DNA from 2 places in the Formicincola oecophyllae genome. Region 2 is predicted to be linked to the other one. Evidence: riboswitches for the same ligand, from Rfam matches in the RefSeq annotation. Region 2 holds a riboswitch; the other holds the start of a gene.
The links. Region 2 has a riboswitch for thiamine pyrophosphate ahead of E3E12_RS03845 (TonB-dependent receptor). Riboswitches for the same ligand answer to the same signal wherever they lie in the genome.
Positions count from the first base shown of each region.

Region 1: linked by a shared signal. The riboswitch ahead of thiC (phosphomethylpyrimidine synthase ThiC) and the one ahead of E3E12_RS03845 (TonB-dependent receptor) in region 2 are both predicted to bind thiamine pyrophosphate.

Region 1 covers NZ_CP038231.1:1,179,464-1,182,872, reverse strand. The annotation lists gene E3E12_RS05315 (FAD-dependent oxidoreductase) at 1-510, opposite strand, end outside; gene thiC (phosphomethylpyrimidine synthase ThiC) at 518-2,245, opposite strand; TPP riboswitch at 2,448-2,558, opposite strand; gene typA (translational GTPase TypA) at 2,740-3,409, opposite strand, start outside.
Region 2 covers NZ_CP038231.1:855,679-859,087, reverse strand. The annotation lists gene E3E12_RS03845 (TonB-dependent receptor) at 1-1,434, opposite strand, end outside; TPP riboswitch at 1,593-1,700, opposite strand; gene rpe (ribulose-phosphate 3-epimerase) at 1,810-2,556, shown strand; gene E3E12_RS03835 (heparinase II/III family protein) at 2,600-3,409, shown strand, end outside.

The sequences.
Region 1 (3,409 bases), 320 kb from region 2:
GTGCAGCGTGCCGCCGCGCGCTTCAAAGCGCTGTGCCAGTTCCAAAAGGGCCTCACGCGGGTCAAGGTGACCTTCACGTGGGTAGAACAGGCCATCCTGGTAAAGCCTGGCCAAATCTGGCTCAAGCGCTGTAATAGCAGCACCATCAAGGCTTTCATGGGCGGTGGTGCGGCTTGCGTAGGTGGCGATTTCGCTACGGTCACGCTTGGAGGACAGCACCAGGGAGCCATGGCGCTCAAAAGCGTCCACGTGGCCTTCCCACCAATCAAGCGCCATGACGCCACGCGCGACCACCTCTGGGTCTGTGTCGGCCTTCTCGCACCAGGGCGCCAACATGCCACCAGACATCCAGGAGCAGCAGCCAGGCCCCACTTCCCGGTCACGTTCATAAAGCGTCACAGCGCAGCCAGCATCCAGAAGGGCCGTGGCCGTGACCAGCCCACCAACCCCAGCGCCCACCACGGCAACGCTTGGCCCCTTCAGGGCAGTTGGTGACACAGGTTGTGGCATGGGGTGTTCAAGCCGCGACATAGAGCTTGCCCCCCTGCGCTGCAAATTCAGCGCTTTTCGCTTCCATGCCTTGCTGGCGGGCCGCTTCGTCACGTACATCCTGGGAGATTTTCATGGAGCAGAACCTAGGCCCGCACATGGAGCAGAAATGGGCTGACTTCTGGGCTTCCTTCGGCAATGTGCCGTCATGGAACGCACGGGCCCGCTCTGGGTCGAGGGCCAGGTTGAACTGGTCATGCCAGCGGAAGGCGAACCGCGCCCTGCTCATGGCGTCATCATGGGCCTGAACGCCAGGCAGCCCCTTGGCCAAATCGGCAGCGTGGGCGGCGATTCTGTAGGCGATCACACCTTCCTTGACGTCATCACGGTCGGGCAGGCCCAGATGTTCCTTGGGGGTGACGTAGCAAAGCATGGCCGTGCCATGCCAGGCGATCATGGCCGCACCAATGGCGGAGGTGATATGGTCATAGCCAGGCGCCACATCCGTGGTGAGCGGACCAAGCGTGTAAAACGGCACGTCACCGCAGAAGGCGTCCTTCTTGCTGACATTGTCAGCGATCTTATCCATGGGCACGTGGCCTGGGCCCTCGATCATCACCTGGCAGCCCATCTCATGGGCGATCTTGGTTAGTTCACCCAATGTCTCCAGCTCAGCGAACTGGGCTGCGTCATTGGCGTCAGCGATGGCTCCTGGGCGCAGCCCGTCACCCAATGACAAGGTAATGTCGTAGCGGCGGCACAGAGCGCATATGTCCCTGAAATGCTCATAAAGGAAGCTTTCCCTGTGCCCAGCCAAGCACCAGCGCGCCATGATGGCGCCACCACGGCTGACGATGCCGCACACGCGCGACGCCGTCAGCGGCACATGGGCAAGGCGCAACCCTGCATGAATGGTGAAGTAATCCACGCCTTGCTCTGCCTGCTCAATCAGGACGTCCCTGAAATCCTCCCAGTTCAGCTTCAGCGGGTCGCCATCAGCGCGCTCCAGCGCCTCGTAAAGTGGCACAGTGCCCACAGGCACAGGAGCATTGCGCATGATCCAGCTGCGCAAAGGGCTGATGTGCTGCCCTGTTGACAAATCCATGACGGTGTCAGAACCCCAGCGGATGGCCCAGGCCATTTTCTCCACCTCATCAGCCATGGAGGCAGGGCCTGCACCTGAGAGGGCGGAATTGCCGAAATTCGCGTTGATTTTGGTACGGAACTTGCGCCCAATGACCATGGGCTCAAGCTCTGGGTGGTTCACGTTGGCTGGCAGGACGGCGCGACCAGCGGCGATCTCATCGCGCAGCCAGGTGGGGGAGACCTCCTCACGGGCGGCAGCGTAAACCATTTCATCGGTCACAATGCCAGCGCGCGCGCATTCCAGCTGCGTGAACGGCGCCTCGTCCCCCTCAGGGCGGCGGCGGATGGTGCGTGGCGCTGGGTGTTCAAGCCCCTGAGGGGCTAGGGCTTGGCGCGCTTCAAGGCCACGCCCCTCCAGCCAGCTGCGCGCAGGGGGCAGCCCTTGGGCCAGGTCAATTGGTTCCTGCCCTGTGAACGGGCCTGATGAATCGTAAAGCAGGATGGGCTTTTCACCCCCGCCCAACTCAATGCGCCTGAAAGGCACCTTGATGTCAGGGCGTCCTGGGGCGGAGCGGTGAATCTTCGCAGAGCCAGGCAAAGGCCCTGTGGTGCTTTCAGACAGTTTCAGGCCATCTGGCCCAGAAACTGGGAAGGTGTCGTTAGTGGACAAGGTTCTTCTCCATGGCGGTCAATGGAAAAGACCCGGGGTGTGGCCCTGCGGCTGAAGGCCCATGCAACCTGCTGGGCAGGCTGGGGCTGGTTGGCTGCAGGAATAGTGGCGTTTGGTGAAGATGGCACGTGACAGCACCCCAACGCACCTTCTGGTGCGCCAAGCTTAAACTGCCCAGCCTTGGTGTGCGGCATGGTGGCCTGCATCACGTTAACTCCGTTCCCTTCGCCGGCATGACCCGGATCAGGTTCAAAGGGTTTGGCGTGTCGCCCTCTCAGCCCCACATTACAGTGGGACGCCCCTCGGAACAGGAAAAGCTTATTCCACCCCAGCTGGGGCGTCAATCCAAAGCGCGCACCAGGCGGCGCATGGCTGGTTTCAGTTTTCCATCCAAACCTTTCCCCTAACATTGAGACATAAAAAAGGCCCCTCCTGCCGGAAGGGCCTTTCCAACCCCATGCCCAGCTGGGCATGGGGAGCACCGTTCAAAGCGCTCAGTCCTGCTTTTTGCGGGCCTGCTTTTTGCGCTCATTGGGGTCAAGGTAGCGCTTACGGATACGCACGACAGATGGGGTGACCTCCACCAGCTCATCATCATCGATGTAGGCGATGGCCTGCTCCAGCGACATGCGGCGCGGCGGGGCCAGCTGCACAGCGTCATCCTTGCCTGAAGCACGCATGTTGGTGAGCTTCTTGCCGCGCACCGGGTTAACGTCCAGGTCGTTCTCGCGGGAGTGCTCGCCCAGCACCATGCCCGTGTAGACGGTTTCGCCAGCGTCAACGAACAGCACGCCACGGTCCTTGAGGGCGTCAAGGGCATAAGCGGTCGTCTGGCCATCCTCGCCAGAAATCAGCGCGCCATTGCGGCGCCCCTCAATCGGGCCGGCATAAGGCAGGTAGCCGTGGAACAGGCGGTTCATGATGCCCGTGCCGCGCGTGTCGGTCAGGAATTCACCGTAATAGCCAATCAACCCGCGTGAGGGGATGAGGAACGTCAAGCGCACCTTGTCGCCGCCGGAGGGGCGCATGTCCTGCATCACGCCTTTGCGGAGGGACATCTTCTCCACCACGACGCCGGAGTAGGGCTCGTCAACATCAATGAGCACCTCTTCAAAGGGCTCCTCGCGTTCGCCAGTCTCAGGGTTGTTGCGGAACAGCACACGC
Region 2 (3,409 bases):
GCCAGCCCCCGCTTGGGAGGGGCTGCCGTCCGTCCCTTGGCGCGTCATCATCACTTCCTTGAAGCCAGCATCAATCAGCAGCCTGTTGCCCAGCAGCGAGAGATGGTCGCCAATGAAAATGGCGTTGGTCTGGGTGATGGTGTGGTAGTTCGCCCCTAAAATGACCTGGCCCATGTCGTCACGCATGTGGTGGTGGTTGTTCAGGCTCCAGGGATTAGGAGTGCGGCCTTGGCTGTCCACAGCAGTGTAGGGCATTTTCTCGCTGTCATCGACGTAGTCGTACCAGTAACCGATGAAGGCGTCGTTGTGGCCGCCTTGGAAACGGTTTTGGTAATGGGCGCTGGTGGTGACGCCAGAACGCCATGTTTTCTGCGTCCAGTCCTCCCGCACGACAGGGCTTTGATGGGGGCCTGATGGCAGGCCGGCGTCTTCAAGGGTGTCAGCACTGGGCCAGTTGCCCATGGCGCCCTGGGCATAAGGTTTTATGTCAAGCGAAAAGCCACTGCCCAACTCAACATGAGCTGGCGCCCCCAAATAGAGCGTTTGCTCGGGGTCACGCCACAGCTTCCAGTACTGGGCGCCTTTCTCTGGGTTGGCAGCATCGTAATGGCGTGCCAGCTCGCCTGAATGGATGCCATCCTCCCGCCAGCCGGCAAGGGTGGTTTTGGGCAGGTAGGCTGTATCAGTCTTGTTCCACGACCCTAGGAAGGAGACCCGCGACTGCCCCCATTCCTTCAGGAATTTGAAATCAACATGCTGGCGGCTGTTGGTGCCGGGGCCGCGCCAATTGTCTGAATGCGTGTTGGAGTAGGAAACGAACCCCCTAATGCCTGTTGAGCCAATCTCGCCAGTTTCCAGGCGGATGAAGCCACGGCTGCCGTTCCAGGACCCATAGGAGAAGGAGGCCATCCCCCCCCGTTTAAAGGAAGGGTCAAGGTAGGTCATGCTCATCAGCCCGCCAGCTGAATCCACAACAGGGCTGTCCAGGTCGCTGGCGCCTTGCTGAATAGCCACCTGGGCGTAGTTCTCAGCGTCAGCGAACTGGTCTGGGGTGCCACCGTAGTTGGCAGCATCCCCCATAGGTATGCCTTCAAGGACATAGCCGATCTCATCACCACCAAGGCCATGGATAGATATCGTGGTCTGGGGCGACATGCCGTAAGGGTCTGAACTGGCCACATTGGCCCCTGGCAGGTTCTGCACCAGTTGGAAGGCGTTGGCAGTGGGCGCCTGGATGGAAATGTAAGGCTGGCCGACAGCTGATTTTTCCTGAACGCCATTCTGTGGGGCTAGCAAGCCACCGCCAATGATGTTCCGCAGTAGGTGGGAACGGGTGACGATCGTCTCAGCCCCGCCCTGTTGCTGCACAGCATGGGATTTGGCTGCAGGGGCAGCTTTCGCAGCGCGGATGGTGGCTAAGGTGACGCCTGCCATGATAGCCAAGGGAACCACAAGCACCAACGATGGGCGTGGCCTTGAAGATGGGGAACGCTGGAGTGGCGGCAAGAATCTTCTCTCCCTGGGCGAGTGAAAAGATCCGGTTGCAAAGCGAAAAATTCAGGTGCCTGGCGTCATGGCGGCAAAGGCTGGGCCATGGGCGATCATTCCTGTCCCTTCGCCGGTATGAGCCGGATCAGGTTCAAAGGGTTTCGGCGCCATGCCGTCTCAGCCCCGTTTTTGGGACGCCCCTGGGAACGGCTTTTTATAATGTTTGCCTCCTGGGGGCGGCAAGCGGCACGGGGGCAAAATAAAGCCCAGAACATCCATCAATCTTGCCTTGTTGCCTAAAAACCCTGCTACAAAGGAATCATGACACAGCCCACCACACAGAAAGCGCACCGCAGTCCCTTCCCAGCCTGGGCTAAGGCGCCAGCAACCGCACCGGTCATTGTCGCCCCCAGCCTTTTAGCTGCGGATTTCGCCAATTTGCAATCTGAGCTGGCCAGCATTGAAACAGCCCCTTGGGTGCATTTGGACGTCATGGATGGCCGGTTTGTGCCGAACATCTCCTTCGGGATGCCTGTCATCAAAGCGCTGCGCCCTCACAGCAAGGCCTTTTTCGATGCCCATCTGATGGTGGAGGATGCTGATCCCCACCTCAAGGCTGTGGCTGATGCCGGCGCTGATCAAATCACGGTTCATGTTGAAGGCAATTGGCACCTCAACCGCACGCTTCAGGTCATTAAGGAATTGGGCTGCCGTGCTGGTGTGGCCTTGTGCCCAGCCACCCCTGTGGAAGCGTTGAGCGAAATCATGGGCATGGTGGACAGCATTCTGGTCATGACCGTGAACCCAGGCTTTGGTGGGCAGAAGTTCATGCCGGCCCAACTGCCTAAGATTCGCCGCATCGCCCGCATGGCGGCCCAGCAAAAGGCGGCTGATGGCCATGAGGTAATCGTGGGGGTTGATGGTGGCGTCAATCCAGCAACCACAGCCTTGGTGACGGACGCTGGCGCACGCATGTTGGTGGCGGGTTCAGCCGTTTTTGGCCACCCTGACCGCGCAGCGGCCATCAACGCCCTTGAGGGGGCGGCGATGCCGCCTGTGCTGGACTGAAGGACAACCCCGCCCTGTGCCTATAATCAAAGGATGGCGTTGGTTGAAGCTGGCTGTGGCCCGCATGCCGCGTGGCTGGAAAGGGGGTGCGCCCCATTACATTTACCAGGACATCATCACAGGTGATGCTGAGCGTGGCGCGCGCTTGGTGATGGGCAAAGCCGCCACAAGCCTTGGCCTGTACAAGCTGCCCAGGTTGGATGGCCTCCAACCTTGGCGCGAACAAGCCCCAGAGGCCATCAAGCCCTGGTTGTACAGTTTCGAGTGGTTGCGGGACTTGCGCGCCCTGGGCAACAATGATGCCCGCCTGTTGGCGCGCCGCTTGATGGAATGCTGGCTGAAGGAACCGCCAGCGGACCCCTTGGCCAGTGAACCCACCATCATGGGGCAGCGTTTGGCCAATTGGCATGGCCATTATGAGTTCTGCTTGGGTAGTGGCGCGCGTGGTCTGCAAGTGCAGGCTGGTGAAGCCATGGTGCGTGATGGGCGCATGTTGGCTGCCATGGTTCCTTTGCCGCCCCGTGGTTGGGAAGGCCTAGCCGTGCTGCGCGGCTTGCTGGCCGCCTTTATGGTACGTCCAGACCACCAGGGCTTCCTGGCACGTTTTGAACGTTACCTGCCTGCTGAGATGAAACGGGTTTTCTTGCCGGATGGCACAGTGGCTGAACGCAGCCCGGAAGCCCAATTCAGCGCCTTGGTTGAGTTAGCATCCATACTGGCCATGTATGGCGCCATGGGAACGTACCCGCCCCCGGGCGTGCGGGAGAATTTAGCGCGTGCCACGCCTGTGCTGCGTTCGCTATGCCATGGCGATGGCGGGTTAGCGTGTTTCAATGGCAGTAGTGAAGGCAAC